DNA from 2 places in the Streptomyces sp. WI03-4A genome. Region 2 is predicted to be linked to the other one. Evidence: predicted binding sites of a transcription regulator. Region 2 holds the regulator's gene; the other holds the start of a gene.
The links. The regulator HrcA, encoded in region 2, represses chaperone genes, less so after heat shock. The targets are predictions, from matches to a motif close to TTNGCACTCNGNNNNNCNGAGTGCNAA.
Positions count from the first base shown of each region.

Region 1: groL (chaperonin GroEL) is a predicted target of HrcA. The motif match lies at 5,567-5,593, and genes of this name have one in related genera.

Region 1 is NZ_JARAUO010000016.1:17,108-25,824, reverse strand. It holds gene otsB (trehalose-phosphatase) at 1-112, shown strand, start outside; gene PV343_RS18140 (alpha,alpha-trehalose-phosphate synthase (UDP-forming)) at 517-1,944, opposite strand; gene PV343_RS18135 (glucosyl-3-phosphoglycerate synthase) at 2,041-2,985, opposite strand; SAM riboswitch class I at 3,116-3,277, shown strand; gene thrC (threonine synthase) at 3,295-4,578, shown strand; gene PV343_RS18125 (MoaD/ThiS family protein) at 4,575-4,850, shown strand; gene PV343_RS18120 (cold-shock protein) at 5,280-5,483, shown strand; gene groL (chaperonin GroEL) at 5,757-7,379, shown strand; gene PV343_RS18110 (NADH:flavin oxidoreductase) at 7,611-8,717, shown strand, end outside.
Region 2 is NZ_JARAUO010000038.1:83,317-92,033, forward strand. It holds gene PV343_RS30515 (S41 family peptidase) at 1-1,273, opposite strand, end outside; gene PV343_RS30520 (hypothetical protein) at 1,370-1,930, opposite strand; gene PV343_RS30525 (hypothetical protein) at 2,046-2,450, shown strand; gene PV343_RS30530 (VOC family protein) at 2,392-2,784, opposite strand; gene PV343_RS30535 (16S rRNA (uracil(1498)-N(3))-methyltransferase) at 2,800-3,546, opposite strand; gene PV343_RS30540 (nitronate monooxygenase) at 3,543-4,631, opposite strand; gene dnaJ (molecular chaperone DnaJ) at 4,800-5,936, opposite strand; gene hrcA (heat-inducible transcriptional repressor HrcA) at 5,937-6,953, opposite strand; gene PV343_RS30555 (MBL fold metallo-hydrolase) at 7,116-7,844, shown strand; gene PV343_RS30560 (DUF3097 domain-containing protein) at 7,879-8,688, shown strand; gene hemW (radical SAM family heme chaperone HemW) at 8,712-8,717, opposite strand, start outside.

The DNA.
Region 1 (8,717 bases), on a different contig from region 2:
CTGCAGCGGCAGCGCCGAGGTCACCGAACTGGCGGAACGGGCGGACATCGTCGTGGACGGCCCCGAGGGCGTCGTCGCCCTGCTGCGGGGACTGGCCGCCCAGCTCGACTGACCCGACCGCAGACCGCAGACCGCCGCCTGTCAGCGGTCTGCGACTAGCCGCCTGCGGCCAGCGACCTGTCGTCAGCGGGCAGCGGCCTGCGGTCTGCGGTCAGCCGAGTGCGGCCAGCCGAGTGCGGCCTGCGGCCAGGGCCAGGGGTCCGGGGCCGGCGGCCTGCCGTCAGTGGCTGGCCGTCAGCGGGCAGTGGCCGACGGCCTGCCGTCAGCGGCCAGGGCCATCGGGCAGCGGCCTTCCGCCGGCTGCCGGCCGCCTGCCCTCAGCCGCCGGCCGCCTGCCGGCAGTCGTCGGCCGTAGCCGTCAGCGGGCAGCGGCTGGCGGCCAGCCGAGTGCGGCCTGCGGCCAGGGCCAGGGGTCCGGGGCCAGCGGCCTGCCGTCAGCCGGCAGTGACTCAGCCGTCAGCCCTCCAGGGCGGCCAGCTGGTCCAGGAACCAGCGGGTGGGCGGCAGCGCGGTGGCCGCGGCCGCGAGCCGCTTGGAGCGCTCCGCCCGCTCGCCCGCCGGCAGGCTCAGCGCCTCGTGCAGGGCGCGCGCCGTCCCCCCGATGTCGTACGGGTTCACCACGATCGCGCTCTCGCCCAGCTCCTCGTACGCCCCGGCCTCCCGGGACAGCACCAGCGCACAGCCCTCGTCGGAGACGACCGGCACCTCCTTGGCGACCAGGTTCATGCCGTCCCGGATGGGGTTGACCAGGGCGACGTCGGCCAGCCGGTACGCGGCAAGCGAGCGCGCGAAGTCGTCCTTCACATGCAGCACCACCGGGGTCCAACCGGGCGTGCGGAACGCGGAGTTGATCTCCTCCGCGACCCGCTGCACCTCGGCGGTGTAGTCCCGGTAGACGGCGAGGTCCTGCCGGGAGGGGTAGGCGAACGCCACGTGCACCACCCGCTCGCGCCACTCGGGGTGCTCCTCCAGCAGCTCCCGGTACGCCAGCAGGCCGCGCACGATGTTCTTGGACAGCTCGGTGCGGTCCACCCGGACGATCGTCCGGCGCCCCTCGCCGATCTCCGCGCGCAGCGCGGTCATCCGTTCGCCCACGTCGTCGCGGTGCGCGCGGTCGCGCAGGAAGTCCGCGTCCGCCCCGAGACCGTGCACCCCGATCCGGGTCCCGGACGGGACGCCGGAGTCCAGGACCGCCCGGCAGCAGTCGGTGAACGCGTCCGCCCACCGCCGGGTCAGGAACGCCGCACGGTCCGCGCCGAGGATGCCCTCCAGCAGCTCGGTCGCGATGTCGTCGGGCAGCAGCCGGAAGTAGTCCGGCGGGGCCCACGGGGTGTGCGAGAAGTGGCCGATGCGCAGGTCGGGGCGGAGCTCGCGGAGCATCCGGGGGGCCAGGGCCAGGTGGTAGTCCTGGATCAGCACCGCGGCGCCCGGTGCCGCCTCATCGGCCAGCGCCCGGGCGAACGCCTCGTTGTACGCCCGGTACGACGCCCACTGCCGCCGGAATCCGGCGTCGAAGATCGGCTCCAGCGGGGTCTGGTACAGCATGTGGTGCACGAACCACAGCACCGAGTTGGCGATGCCGTTGTACGCGTCGGCGAACACGGTGGCGTCGATGTCGAGCATCCGCACCCGCTGCCCGCCGGTGTCCTCCTCCGGCAGCAGCCCGCCGGCCGCCCGCCGCACCGCCTCCCGGTCGCCGTCGCCCAGCGCGGCGCACACCCACACCGCACTGGCGTCGGAGCCGATGGCCGACAGGCCCGAGACCAGGCCGCCACCACCCCGTCTGGCGTGTAGTGAGCCACCCGCGCCGTCGGGGCGCACCTCGTACGAAACCGGTCCGCGATTGGACGCGACCAGCACCTCAGCACCGTGCCTGGAAGCCATAAGCCTCAACCTAGCCCGGCCCGGAAATACTCAAACGTACGTACCGCCCCGTCGGTTGCGGCGGTGTCCGTATACGGCCGTCCGGTCACCGCGCGTTCACGCCACCCGGCGGTGCGCGTACTCCGCGATCTCCGCCATCGGCGGCCGCTCCTCGGTGTCCACCGAGTAGGTGCGCGGCTCGAAGCCGTCCGCGCCCCGCTCGAACTGGGTCAGGGACGGGCGGACCAGGTGCCCGCGGGCCAGCCTCAGCTGCGCCGTGCGGTAGATCGCGGCGGCCATCCGGCCCAGCGCCTGGCCGTCCTGGTGGCGGTGCTTGCGCACGCCCACGTCGACCTGCGCCAGCGCGTCCAGGCCCACCAGGTGCAGCGCGTCCACCAGCATGCCCAGCTCCACGCCGTAGCCGACCGGGAACGGCAGCTGTTCCAGCAGTGAGCGGCGGGCCGCGTACTCGCCGCCCAGCGGCTGCACGAAGCCGGCGAGCTGCGGCCAGTGCATGTTCAGCAGCGGGCGGGCCATCAGCTCGGTGACCCGGCCGCCCTGCCCGCCGGCGCCGGCGAGCGGACGGTCGTACATGGCCTTGACCAGGTCGACGTCCGGGTCGGTGAGCAGCGGGCCGACGATCCCGGAGACGAAGTCGGAGGAGAACTCCCGCAGGTCGGCGTCGATGAAGCAGACGATGTCGCCGCCGGTGACCAGCAGGGAGCGCCACAGCACCTCGCCCTTGCCGGGGACGGCGGGCAGGCGCGGCAGGATGTCGTCGCGGTGGACGACCCGAGCGCCCGCGGCGGCGGCGACCTCGGAGGTGCGGTCGGTGGAGCCGGAGTCGACGACGACGATCTCGTCGACCAGCGGGAGGCGCTCCACGAGGTCGTGGCGGATCACCGCGACGATGTCGCCGACCGTCTCCTCCTCGTCCAGTGCGGGCAGCACGACGGAGACCGTCTGGCCCGTGCGCTGCTTGGCGGCCAGGATCTCGTGCGGCGAGCGGTCGGTCACGGACCAGGAGCGCGTGCTCAGCCAACGTTCGACTTCTTCCAGCACGGTCGGCGGCTCCTCACGGTTGTCTCGCGGTACGGACGACTATCTCAACTGTCCTGGCCTTCGGTTACAGTCTTGAACAACGCCGATGACCATCGCATGTCGGGGGTCGCCGGCGCCCACAACCACATACAGCTCATCCAGAGGGGCAGAGGGAAACGGCCCGATGAAGCCCCGGCAACCCTCCAGTCGGTACTCGTAGACCAGACAAGATCTGATCGTCTTCGCGAGGCTCCCGGCTAGGGAAGGTGCCAAATCCGTCTCACGGCGAAGTGCGTCGTGAGGAAGATGAGGAGAAAGGGCCTCGCCTCCATGGCTGCGCAGACAGTTGCAAGCACCAGCAATCCCGCCGTCGATCTCGGTCCCGCCGCCGCCCTGAGCTGTCGCGAGTGCGGCCACCGGGTACCCCTCGGGCCGGTGTTCGCCTGCGAGGAGTGTTTCGGTCCGCTGGAGATCGCCTACGACTTCTCCGCGTACGACACCGAGGAACTGCGCCGGCGCATCGAGTCCGGCCCCGCGAACATCTGGCGCTACGCCCCGCTGCTGCCGGTCCCCGCGGACGTGGCCGACAAGCCCAACATCAACCCGGGCTGGACCAAGCTCGTCGAGGCCGACAACCTGGCGCGCGAACTGGGTGTCACCGGCGGCCTGTACGTGAAGGACGACTCCGGCAACCCGACCCACTCGTTCAAGGACCGGGTCGTCGCCCAGGCGCTGGAGGCCGCGCGTGCCTTCGGCTTCACCACCCTCTCCTGCTCCTCCACCGGCAACCTGGCCGGCGCCGTCGGCGCCGCGGCCGCCCGGGCCGGCTTCCGCTCCTGCGTGTTCATCCCGCACGACCTGGAGCAGGGCAAGGTCGTCATGGCCGCGGTGTACGGCGGCGAGCTCGTCGGCATCCAGGGCAACTACGACGACGTGAACCGTTTCTGCTCCGAGCTGATCGGCGACCCGGCCGGTGAGGGCTGGGGCTTCGTGAACGTCAACCTGCGCCCGTACTACGCGGAGGGCTCCAAGACCCTCGCGTACGAGATCTGCGAACAGCTCGGCTGGCGCCTCCCGGACCAGATCGTCGTCCCGATCGCCTCCGGCTCCCAGCTCACGAAGATCGACAAGGGGCTGCAGGAGCTGATCAAACTGGGCCTGGTCGAGGACCGCCCGTACAAGATCTTCGGCGCCCAGGCGGAGGGCTGCTCGCCGGTGTCGACCGCGTACAAGGCGGGTCACGACGTGGTGCGGCCGCAGAAGCCGAACACCATCGCCAAGTCCCTGGCCATCGGCAACCCGGCCGACGGGCCGTACGTCCTGGACATCGCGCGCCGCACCGGCGGCGCGGTGGAGGACGTGACGGACGAGGAGGTCGTGGACGCCATCAAGCTGCTGGCCCGCACCGAGGGCATCTTCGCGGAGACGGCGGGCGGGGTGACCGTGGGAGTCACCCGCAAGCTGCTCAAGGACGGAATCCTCGACCCGGCGAAGACCACGGTCGTGCTCAACACCGGCGACGGCCTCAAGACCCTCGACGCGGTGGCCGGCACCGGCCTGACCGCCACCATCCGCCCGACCCTGGACTCCTTCCGAGAGGCTGGCCTCGCATGAGCGTGACCGTTCGCATCCCCACCATCCTGCGCACCTACACGGGTGGCCAGGCCGAGGTCGCCGCCGAGGGCACGACCCTCGCCGAGGTCATCGAGAGCCTGGAGAAGAACCACACCGGCATCGCCGCCCGGGTGCTGGACGACCAGGGCAAGCTGCGCCGCTTCGTGAACGTCTACGTCAACGACGACGACGTCCGCTTCGAGCAGGGGCTGCAGACCGCGACCCCCGACGGCGCCGGTGTCTCCATCATTCCGGCGGTCGCCGGCGGCTGACATTACCTTCGGTAATCGCGGTTACCGATTGTTCATGGAATGGCCTCCTCCGTGAGAGAAACGGAGGGGGCCATTCTGTGTGATTGAGCGCGGTAGAGTTGGGGAACGCGTTCCGGGTCTGCGGGTCGCGGGCCCCGGAATCATGCCGTACGCCCGTCGAGAAACAGCCAAAGTGTGCGGGTTTTTCGCGGCTTTTGAGCCATTTGCGGGGCCCGACTTGCCCTGAATTCGCCTGAATTCTCGGCAGATTCCGGATCGGGCTCGTCCAGAATTCTCGTCCGATTGACCTGTTGCAGACGGCAGTTGGACAGATACATTCAGCCGCGGTCGACGCGTTCCGGCGCACGCCCCCGTTCAATGGGGGGTGAGGTCTGACCCGGGTCCGCGAAGTGTGGATCTGTGCAAGGGCCAGTAATAGGGGAGTTAGGCATGGCTCAGGGCACCGTCAAGTGGTTCAACGCGGAGAAGGGCTACGGCTTCATCGCGGTCGACGGTGGTGCGGACGTCTTCGTCCACTACAGCGCGATTCAGATGGACGGCTACCGCACCCTGGAAGAGGGCCAGCGGGTCGAGTTCGAGATCTCGCAGGGCCAGAAGGGCCCGCAGGCCGACATGGTTCGCGTCACCGCCTGAACGTTCTTCACGCGAAGGGCCCACACCCCGCCCGGGGTGTGGGCCCTTCGTCCTGTTCGCCCCGGGCTGATCCCCCGGAGGCGCTTGCACTCGCCATGCCCGAGTGCTAATCATTGGCGTTAGCACTCTGAAGGTGAGAGTGACAACGAAGGACCGGGTCGGTGAGGCCCGCGGGCCAAGTGGTGCAAGGAACCACGGGGCCGGCGAGCCGTCCGTCGCGGGCGCGGGCGCGGTCCGAAGGAATCACCCCCAGTCCTGGAGGGACCACTTCACATGGCCAAGATCATCGCGTTCGACGAGGAGGCGCGGCGCGGCCTCGAGCGCGGCATGAACCAGCTCGCGGACGCCGTCAAGGTGACGCTCGGCCCCAAGGGCCGCAACGTCGTCCTCGAGAAGAAGTGGGGCGCCCCCACGATCACCAACGACGGTGTCTCCATCGCCAAGGAGATCGAGCTCGAGGACCCGTACGAGAAGATCGGCGCCGAGCTGGTCAAGGAAGTCGCCAAGAAGACGGACGACGTCGCCGGTGACGGTACGACCACCGCGACCGTGCTCGCCCAGGCCCTGGTCAAGGAAGGTCTGCGCAACGTCGCCGCCGGTGCCAACCCGATGGCCCTGAAGCGCGGTATCGAGAAGGCCGTCGAGGCCGTCTCCGCCGCCCTGCTGGAGCAGGCGAAGGACGTGGAGACGAAGGAGCAGATCGCCTCCACCGCGTCCATCTCCGCCGCCGACACCCAGATCGGCGAGCTGATCGCCGAGGCCATGGACAAGGTCGGCAAGGAAGGCGTCATCACCGTCGAGGAGAGCAACACCTTCGGTCTCGAGCTCGAGCTCACCGAGGGCATGCGCTTCGACAAGGGCTACATCTCCGCCTACTTCGCCACCGACATGGAGCGCATGGAGGCGTCGCTCGAGGACCCGTACATCCTCATCGCGAACTCCAAGATCGGCTCCGTCAAGGACCTGCTCCCGCTGCTGGAGAAGGTCATGCAGTCGGGCAAGCCGCTGCTGATCATCGCCGAGGACGTCGAGGGCGAGGCCCTGTCGACCCTGGTCGTGAACAAGATCCGCGGCACCTTCAAGTCCGTCGCCGTCAAGGCCCCGGGCTTCGGCGACCGCCGCAAGGCCATGCTCGGCGACATCGCCATCCTGACGGGCGGCGAGGTCATCTCCGAGGAGGTCGGCCTCAAGCTGGAGAACGCGACCCTGGACCTCCTGGGCCGCGCCCGCAAGGTCGTCATCACCAAGGACGAGACCACCATCGTCGACGGTGCCGGTTCCTCGGACCAGGTCAACGGCCGGGTGAACCAGATCCGCGCCGAGATCGAGAACAGCGACTCGGACTACGACCGCGAGAAGCTGCAGGAGCGCCTGGCGAAGCTCGCCGGCGGTGTCGCGGTCATCAAGGCCGGTGCCGCCACCGAGGTGGAGCTCAAGGAGCGCAAGCACCGCATCGAGGACGCCGTCCGCAACGCGAAGGCCGCCGTCGAGGAGGGCATCGTCGCCGGTGGTGGCGTGGCCCTGCTGCAGGCCTCCTCGGTCTTCGAGAAGCTGGACCTGGAGGGTGACGAGGCGACCGGCGCCAACGCCGTGAAGCTCGCGCTCGAGGCCCCGCTGAAGCAGATCGCCGTCAACGGTGGTCTCGAGGGTGGCGTCGTCGTGGAGAAGGTGCGCAACCTGGCCGTCGGCCACGGTCTGAACGCCGCCACCGGCGAGTACGTCGACATGATCGCCGAGGGCATCATCGACCCGGCGAAGGTGACCCGTTCCGCGCTGCAGAACGCCGCCTCCATCGCCGCGCTGTTCCTCACCACCGAGGCCGTCATCGCCGACAAGCCGGAGAAGGCCGCCGCGGCCGCTCCGGGCGGCATGCCGGGCGGTGACATGGACTTCTGATCCACCCGGATCAGCCTGTCCTTTCCGAGGGCGGCACCCCCTGTTCCGGCAGGGGGTGCCGCCCTCGGGCGTGTCCGGAGTGTGTTCCGGAACACACAGTGACCCCGGTCCTTCCGGAATGCGCACCGCTGCGGCGATGGTTGCTTCAGGTGGTGTAACAATGCGTGCGCACATACCAGCCGGTCAGCTCACGCGGCCACCCGTCACCCGTCATTCGTCAGGAGCCCCCACGTGACCGTCACGTCCCCCGCGTCCCGCGCCGCCCAGATCCTCTCCCGTCCGATCGCGCTGAACGGGCTCACGGTGCCCAACCGGATCGTGATGGCGCCGATGACCCGGATGTTCTCGCCGGGCGGTGTTCCCGGTGAGGACGTGCGGTCGTACTACGCGCGCCGCGCCGCCGCCGGTGTCGGTCTGATCGTCACCGAGGGCACCTACGTGGGCCACGAGTCGGCCGGGAACAGCGGTCGCGTCCCGCGGTTCCACGGGGAGGAGCAGCTCGCGGGCTGGGCGAAGGTCGCCGAGGACGTGCACGCGGCCGGCGGCACGATCGTCCCGCAGCTGTGGCACATCGGCATGGTCCGCGAGCAGGGCCAGAACCCCTTCCCCGACGCCCCCGCGATGGGCCCCTCCGGTCTCGTCACCGCGGGCGCCGAGGCCACCGGCAAGGCGATGACCCAGCAGGACCTCGACGACGTCATCGGCGCGTTCGCCCGGGCCGCCGCGGACGCCGAGCGCATCGGGTTCGACGGCGTGGAGATCCACGGCGCCCACGGCTACCTCCTCGACCAGTTCCTCTGGGAGGGCACCAACCGCCGTACCGACGCCTACGGCGGTGACCCCGTCGCCCGGGCGAAGTTCTCCGCGGAGATCGTCGCGGCGGTCCGCGCGGCCGTGTCCCCCGAGTTCCCCGTGATCTTCCGCTACTCCCAGTGGAAGCAGCAGGACTACACCGCCCGGCTCGCCGAGACCCCCGAGGAGCTGGAGGCCGTCCTCACCCCGCTGGCCGCCGCCGGCGTCGACGTCTTCCACGCCTCCACCCGCCGCTACTGGCTGCCCGAGTTCGACGGCTCCGACCTGAACCTCGCGGGCTGGACGAAGAAGCTGACCGGCAAGCCCGTCATCACCGTCGGCTCGGTCGGCCTCGACGGCGACTTCACCGGCGCTTTCCAGGGCCAGGGCTCCCCGGTCAAGGGCATCGAGAACCTGCTGGACCGCATGGAGTCCGACGAGTTCGACATGGTCGCCGTCGGCCGCGCCCTGCTCCAGGACCCGGACTGGGCGGCCAAGGTGCTCGCCGACCGGTTCGAGGAGCTCGCGCCCTACGACGCCGCCGCG
Region 2 (8,717 bases):
CTGAGTCGGGTGAGAAGGCGAGGTCGCTGACGTCCCCGTGGTCGCTGCGGTCGACCTCGCGGACCTCGCCGCTGTCCCGCTCGACCAGCAGCAGCCGTCCGTCGTGCGCGGCCACGGCGGCCCGGCTGCCGTCGGGGGCCACGGCCAGCTCCAGGACCCGGCCGAGCTGTCCGGCGGCGATCCGGCGCGGGGTCGCGCCGGGGGCGACACCGGTGGCGGGCGCGAACTCCAGGGCGTCCTCGCCCTCGGCGTCGGTCACCCACACCGCCCACTCCTCGCCGTCGGCGCGGAAGGCGCGCGGGAGCCGGGCGCGCACGCCGGGCTGTGCGGCGAGCGCGCGGGCCGGGCCCGCGCGGTGGGTGACCCAGTGGACGGTGCCGCGGACGGCGACCGCGCTGCCGCGCGCGGTGTGGTCGGGGGTCGCGTGCCCGAACCAGCGGGAGGCGTTCACCTGGAAGGGCCGGAGGTCGACGCGCGGCCCGCCGAGCCGGATGTCGAGGCGGCGCGGCGTGGCGCCGTCGAGGTCGTCGAGCAGCCAGAGCTCGCCCGCGCTGGAGTAGACGACGCGGGTGCCGTCGGTGGCGGCGTGCCGGGCGTAGAAGCCGTCGAGAGGGGTGTGGCGCCGCAGGTCGGACCCGTCGGCGAGGGAGGAGTAGAGGGCCCCGGTGCCCTCGTGATCGGAGAGGAACGCCACCCGGTCGCCGGCCCACAGCGGGTACTCGATGTTGCCGTCCAGGTCCTCGTGCAGCCGGACGAACTCACCGGCGGCCTGCGCGTCGCCGGCGCCGCGGTCGATCCACAGCTTGCCCGCGGTGCCGCCCCGGTAGCGCTTCCACCAGGCGGCCTCGCGGCCCATCGGGGCGGACAGCAGTACCGTGTGCGGACCGTGGGCGATGTCGCCGACCGGTCCGAAGGGAAGGGTGGTGGCCGGTCCGCCGTCCAGCGGAACGGCCCGCGCCCAGGTGCGGCGCAGGCTCGCCTGGCCCTGGGTGCTGAGCGCGAGGACCTCGCCGTCCGGGGTCCAGCCGCGGACCTGGGTCTTGAGGCTCCCCCAGTGGGTCAGCCGCCTGGACGGCCCGCCGTCGACCGGGGCGACGTACACCTCGGGGGCGCCGTCCCGGGTCGAGGTCCAGGCGAGGGTGGTGCCGTCGGGCGAGATGCGGGGGTGGTTCACCGGCACGTTGTCGGCGCCGGTCCGCCAGGCGCGGCCGCCGTCCAGGGGGGCCAGCCATACGTCGTCCTCGGCGGTGAAGGTCACCAAGTCGCCGTTCAGGTGGGGGAATCGGAGGTAGCCGGAGGAACCTGCCGGAGCGCTCTGAGTCACCCCGTCACTGTACGCAGCGGCCGGCGCGCCCGCCTCCGGTTCGGATCACTTTCCCTCCACGGGCCAGCAGGTCGGGTCGCCCTTGCACCACAGGGTCCGGGTGACGGTGACCGTGACGGTGGGCTCCCCGCCGGTGGGGCGGTAGGTGACGGGCGGCCGGTACGTCGGCCCCGTCGTGGCGTCGCAGTCGCCGAGTCCGCTGACCCGGAACACCTGCCGGCCGCCGACCCGGGCGGTCAGGTCGCCGCGCACGCAGGCGCCGTCGACGGCCTTCGTCACCTTGCCGGTGACGGTGATCTTCCGGCCGTCCTTGGTCTGCCCCTGGCAGTCGACGGAGACGACGGTGGTCTCGGTCGGCGAGGGGGACTTCCCCGGTGTGTAGCCGCCCTTGCCGTAGTTGCCCGTGCAGGTGAGCCAACTGATGTCCACATGCCGCCGCTTGAGCTCGTCGGTGGCGGTCTTGTCGGTGGTGTACGCCACCGCGGCCGAGCTGAGATCGCCCGGCTGACATGCCGTCACCACGCCCACCGTCACCACGGCGAGCCCCGCCACGGCCAGTGCGCGCGTGGCTCGTGGCCCCTGTCCGATTCGTCTCGAAGCCCCCATGAAGGGCAGCGTGCCACCGGTGCGGGCGGTGCGGAAGACCGCTTACGGCCACTCACCCGTTCGGGCGGGGGCCCGCGGGACCGCCGTGGTGTCCGGGCCGCCGTAGGCTGGCCCGATGGGCGGGAGAGGCAGACTCAGACGACTGGCCGGTCCTTGCGGGGAGGTGTGGTGGTGGCGGGTCGGGCACCGGCACCGGCCGGACGGCGGCCCCTGCCAGGAGACGCTGGTGCTGTACCGGGACGGCCGGACCGACCGGCCCGCCGCCCGGCTGGTCTTCCGGGGCGGGCCCGGACGGGTGGCGGGCAGCGACGCCTACAGCCACTCCGGGCTCGTGATCGACGAGCACGGGAACGCGGCCAATCTGCACCTGCCGTCCGTCGTGCGGGCGTTCGTGGACGTGGTGCGGGCGCGGGAGCCGGCCGGCGGCGAGGTGGACGGCTGGCCGCTGCTCCCGGCGATCGTCAGGTGCGCAGCAGAAGCCACTCCTGGAGTTCCACCATGTTCCCCTCCGGGTCCTTGAGGTGGGCCACCCGCATGCGGTCCGTCATGGGGGCGGGCCCGTGCAGGACGGTCGCGCCGCGGGAGCCGATCTCCGCGCAGTAGGCGTCGAGGTCGTCGACGCGCAGGACGACCAGGGAGCGGTGGCCCGTGGCGGCGCCGCCCAGTTCGGCGAGGACGCCGCCCATCATGGCGCGGTCCTGGAGCGCGATCCCGGCCGAGCCGGCGTGCGGGCTGAACTTCTCGTACGGGCCCTCGGTCGCCCCGGACTGCGGGGTGAGGCCGAGGACCTCGGCGTAGAAGTGGTAGCAGGCCGGGAAGTCGGTGACGAGGAGCCGTATCTGGGCGAGTTCCATCGTGTCCCTCGGGGGTCAGGACCAGCGGCCGGTGCGGCCCAGGAGGAGGGCCGCGGCGGCGGTGCCGGCGGTGGATGTGCGCAGGACGGAGGGGCCGAGCACGAAGGCGCGGGCGCCCGCCTCCTCGAAGAGTGCCAACTCGTCGCGGGAGACTCCGCCTTCGGGCCCGACGACCAGCACGATCTCGCCCCGGTCGGGGAGTTCGGCGGTGGCCAGCGGGGCGCTGCCGTGTTCGAAGTCGGAGTGCAGCACGGCGGCGAAGTCGGCCTCGGCGAGGAGCGCGGCGACCTGCTTGGTGGTGGCCGCGTCCGCGATCTCGGGGAAGCGGACCCGGCGGGACTGCTTGCCGGCCTCCCGGGCGGTGGCCCGCCACCTGCCGAGGGCCTTCAGCCCGCGCTCGCCCCGCCACTGGGTGATGCAGCGGGCCGCCTGCCAGGGCACGACGGCGTCGACGCCGACCTCGGTCATGGTCTCGACGGCGACCTCGCCGCGGTCGCCCTTGGGCAGGGCCTGCACGACGGTGATGCGCGGTGCGGGCTCCGGCTCCTCGGCGACGGTGCCCAGGCGGACGATCAGCCGGTCCTTGCCCTCGGTGGCGATCACCTCGCACACGGCGTGACGTCCGGCGCCGTCGGTGAGGACGACCTCCTCGCCCGGCTGGAGCCGCTTGACCGAGACCGCGTGGCGGCCTTCGGGGCCGTCCAGGACGTAGCGGTGACCGTCCGCGTCGAAGTGCTCGACGACGAAGACCGGTGCGGTCATCGCCCCTCACCTCCCGTGCCGGCCGGGCCCGACAACGCTGTCCGGGCCGCGGTGAGTTCGGCCGCCAGCACCCGCACCAGTTCCCCGGCGGGCAGCTCGCGGGCCATCCGGTGGCCCTGGCCGGCCCACAGCGCCATGCCCTGGGCGTCTCCGGCCTTGGCGGCGGCCTTGCGCAGCGGCGAGGTCAGGTGGTGGACCTCGGGGTACGCGGCGGGGGCGTACGGGCCGTGCTCGCGCAGGAAGCGGTTGACCAGGGCGCGCGCCGGGCGGCCGGAGAAGGCCCGGGTCAGCTCGGTGCGCGCGAACAGCGGGTTGGTCAGCGCCTGCTTGTGCGGGGCGGGTGCGCCGGACTCGTGGGTGGCGACGAACGCGGTGCCGAGCTGGGCCGCGCTCGCGCCCGCGGCGATGACGGCGGCGATCTGGGCGCCGCGCATGATGCCGCCGGCGGCGACGATCGGGACGCGCACGGTCTCGCGGATCTGCGCGACCAGCGAGAGCAGCCCGATGCCGGAGCCGTCGTTCTCCGCGAGGTCCCGGTGGGTGCCCTGGTGGCCGCCGGCCTCCACGCCCTGCGCGATCACCGCGTCCGCACCGGCCCGCTCGACGGCGAGGGCCTCCTCGGCGGTGGTGGCGGTGACCAGGGTGAGGGTTCCGGCCCGGCGCAGCGAGTCGAGGACGTCCCGGCCCGGCACGCCGAAGTGGAAGGAGACCACCGGGACCGGGTTGTCGAGGAGGACGGCGAGCTTGGCGTCGTAGCCGTCGTCGCGTCCGCTGTCTGGGTCGCCGAGCTCGGTCTCGTACCAGGCGGCCTCGCCGGCCAGCTGGTGCGCGTAGACCTCCACCGCGCCCGACTCCGCGTACTCGGGCTGGGGCATGAAGAGGTTCACGCCGAACGGGCGGGCCGTGAGCCCTCGCAGCTGCTTGATCTCCTGGTACATGCCGTCGGCGGTCTTGTACCCGGCGGCGAGGAAGCCGAGACCGCCCGCCTCGGACACGGCGGCCGCGAGCTGCGGGACGGAGACACCGCCCGCCATGGGGGCCTGCACGATCGGAAGTGGAAAGAGATCGGTCAGTGCGGAGGACATGACCGCATGTTGTCACGTCCTCGAAACAAGTCCGAATCCGGGCGTCCGGCGGCATAGGCCAGTGACACAGGGTGTCCGAACGCCCCCCGCGCACCGCCGCGGGCCGCGGTTCCGGCCGCCGCCGGAGCGGCGGTCCGGACCGGGTCCGGACCGCCCTGCCGGCCGGCGTCAGCGCCCGTTGAAGGCGTCCTTCAGCCGCGAGAACAGGCCCTGCTGGCCCGGCTGGAACTGGCCCTGGGGCCGCTCCTCGCCGCGCAGCTTCGCCAGCTCGCGCAGCAGCCGCTCCTGCTCGGGGTCGAGCTTGGTCGGCGTGGTGACCTCGACGTGCACGATCAGGTCGCCCCGGCCGCCGCCGCGCAGGTGCGTGACGCCCCGGTTGTGCAGCGGGATCGACTGGCCGGACTGGGTGCCGGGCCGGATGTCGACCTCCTCCATCCCGTCCAGGGTCTCCAGCGGCACCTTGGTGCCGAGGGCCGCCGCGGTCATCGGGATGGTGACCGTGCAGTGCAGGTCGTCGCCGCGCCGCTGGAAGGTCGAGTGCGGCAGCTCGTGGATCTCGACGTAGAGGTCGCCGGCCGGACCGCCGCCGGGGCCGACCTCGCCCTCGCCGGCGAGCTGGATCCGGGTGCCGTTGTCGACACCGGCCGGGATCTTCACCGTCAGGGTGCGGCGGGAGCGGATCCGGCCGTCGCCCGCGCACTCCGGGCACGGGGTCGGCACGACCGTGCCGAAGCCCTGGCACTGGGGGCAGGGGCGGGAGGTCATGACCTGGCCCAGGAAGGACCGGGTCACCTGGGAGACCTCGCCGCGGCCGCGGCACATGTCACACGTCTGGGCGCTGGTGCCGGGCGCCGCGCCCTCGCCGTTGCAGGTGTTGCAGACGATCGCGGTGTCGACCTGGATGTCCTTGGTCGTCCCGAAGGCCGCCTCGTCCAGCTCGACCTCGATGCGGATCATCGCGTCCTGGCCGCGTCGGGTGCGCGAGCGCGGCCCGCGCTGCGACGCCGTGCCGAAGAACGCGTCCATGATGTCGGAGAAGTTGCCGAAGCCGCCGGCGCCGAAGCCGCCCGCGCCCGCGCCGCCCGCCTGGGAGAGCGGGTCGCCGCCGAGGTCGTAGACCTGCTTCTTCTGCGGGTCCGACAGCACCTCGTAGGCGGCGTTGATCTCCTTGAACCGCTCCTGGGTCTTCGGATCGGGGTTGACGTCCGGGTGCAGCTCGCGCGCGAGCCGACGGAACGCCTTCTTGATCTCATCCTGCGACGCGTCGCGGCGCACGCCGAGAACGGCGTAGTAGTCCGTGGCCACTTACGACTCCGCCAGGATCTGTCCGACGTACCGTGCCACTGCGCGTACCGCTCCCATCGTTCCCGGATAGTCCATGCGGGTCGGTCCGACCACGCCGAGCTTGGCAACCGCCTCGCCGCCCGAACCGTAGCCGACCGACACCACGGAGGTGGAGTTGAGTCCCTCATGGGCGTTCTCGTGCCCGATGCGCACCATCACGCCCGGATCCTTCGCCTCGCCCAGGAGCTTGAGGAGCACGACCTGCTCCTCAAGAGCCTCCAGCACGGGCCGGATCGTGAGGGGGAAATCATGTCCGAAACGGGTGAGATTGGCGGTGCCGCCGATCATCAACCGCTCCTCGTTCTCCTCCACCAGTGTCTCCAGCAGGGTGGAGAGCACGGTGGAGACCGTACCGCGATCCTCGGCCTCGAAGCCCTCGGGCAGGTCCTCGACCAGGTGCGGCACATCGCTGAACCGGCGGCCGGCGACCCGGCTGTTCAGCCGGGCCCTGAGGTCGGCCAGGGATGCCTCGCCGAAGGGCGCCGGGCAGTCGACCATCCGCTGCTCGACCCGGCCGGTGTCCGTGATCAGCACGAGCATCACCCGCGCGGGCGCGAGCGAGAGCAGCTCCACGTGCCGGACGGTGGACCGGGTCAGGGACGGGTACTGCACGACGGCGACCTGCCGGGTGAGCTGCGCGAGCAGGCGCACCGTGCGGGCCACGACGTCGTCGAGGTCGACGGCGCCCTCGAGGAAGTTCTGGATGGCCCGGCGCTCGGGCCCGGTCATCGGCTTGACACCCGCGAGCTTGTCCACGAACAACCGGTAGCCCTTGTCGGTGGGGATGCGCCCGGCGCTGGTGTGCGGCTGTGCGATGAAGCCCTCGTCCTCCAGGGCCGCCATGTCGTTGCGCACCGTCGCCGGGGAGACGCCGAGGTTGTGCCGTTCGGTGAGCGCCTTGGAGCCCACCGGCTCCTCGGTGCCCACGTAGTCCTGGACGATGGCGCGCAGCACCTGAAGCCTGCGTTCACTCAGCATCCGCGCGCACCTCCAGCATGTCGTCCCCTGGGACCTTCGAGTGGTCCACCTGGCACTCTGCGTGTCCGAGTGCCAGCGTTCCCCGGCCCAGTGTACGGCCGTGGGGTACTCACTGGGCAAGGTCGGTCCTGCCGTACGGGGTCGTACCGCTAGCGTCGCGGTATGACGGTGACTTGGGAAGAGCTGGGGTGGGAGCGGCTGGCCGACGGGATCGGCAGGTGCCGGCTGCCCGGCTGGGACTGCACCGCGGGCCTGGTGATCGGGCACGGCACGGCGCTGGTGGTGGACGCCGGGGCGAGCCTGGCCGAGGGCGCCCGGCTGCGGGAGTGCGCCGAGCGGCTGGCGGGCCGCCGTGTGACCCATCTCGCGCTGACCCATCCCCACTTCGACCACGTCTTCGGCACGGCCGCGTTCGCCGGGGCCGAGGTGTACGCGGCGGTGGGGGCGGAGGCGGTGTTCACCGGCGGACGCGAGGAACTGCGCCTGGACGCGGTCCGCAACGGCCTGCCGGCGGCGGACGCGGAGGAGGCGGTGGACACGCTGGCGGCCGGGGCGCCCCGGCATCCGGTCTCCGGCGAGCTGACGCTGGACCTCGGGGACGGCCGGCAGGCGCTGCTGGCCAACGTGGGGCCCGGGCACACCGCGCACGACCTGGCGGTGCTGGTACCCGGCTCCCCCGAGGTGGTGTTCTGCGGCGACCTGGTCGAGGAGTCCGGCACGCCGCAGGCGGGCCCGGACGCCGTGCCGTCGCGGTGGCCGGCCGCGCTCGACCGGCTGCTGGCGCTGGGCGGCGAGGACGCGCTGTACGTGCCCGGTCACGGTGCGGTGGTGGACGCCGGGTTCGTGCGGCGGCAACGCGACGAGCTGGCGGCGCGTTTCGGCGTGTCGTGAGCCCCGGGCGGCGGCTTCTCCTATCGTCACTCGAATGCGCCAGTACTCCGCCGACCTGACCCCGCCGTGGAAGAAGCCGAAGCCCGTCCCGGAGGTCGCGGCGGAGCCGGGTCTGGTGGTGGAGGAGGCGGGTACCGGGTTCTGCGGCGCGGTGATCCGCTGCGAGGCGGGCACGGTGACGCTGGCGGACCGCTTCGGCAAGCACCGGGTGTTCCCGCTGGAGCCGCGCGGCTTCCTGCTGGAGGGCCGGGCGGTCACCCTCGTACGGCCGGCCGCCGCTCCCCCGCGGCCCACCCGGACGGCGTCCGGTTCGGTGGCCGTCCCCGGGGCCCGGGCCCGGGTGGCCCGCGCCGGCCGCATCTACGTCGAGGGCCGGCACGACGCCGAGCTGGTGGAGAAGGTGTGGGGCGACGACCTGCGCATCGAGGGCGTGGTCGTGGAGTACCTGGAGGGCGTGGACGACCTGCCGGCGGTCGTGGCGGAGTTCGCGCCCGGGCCCGACGCCCGGCTCGGCGTGCTGGTGGACCACCTGGTGCCGGGCACCAAGGAGTGGCGGATCGCCGAGGCCGTGACGAGCGAGCACGCGCTGGTGGTCGGCCACCCGTACATCGACGTCTGGGAGGCCGTGAAGCCGTCCTCCGTGGGCATCCCCGACTGGCCCCGGGTGCCCCGCGGCCAGGACTGGAAGACGGGCGTGTGCCGGGCCCTGGGCTGGCCCGAGAACACGGGCGCGGCCTGGCAGCGCATCCTGTCCGGGGTGCGCTCCTACAAGGACCTGGAGCCGGAACTGCTGGGCCGAGTGGAGGAACTGATCGACTTCGTCACGGCCGGCGGTGGGGCTTGACGCCCCTGTAGGTGCCCGGCCGGTCAGTC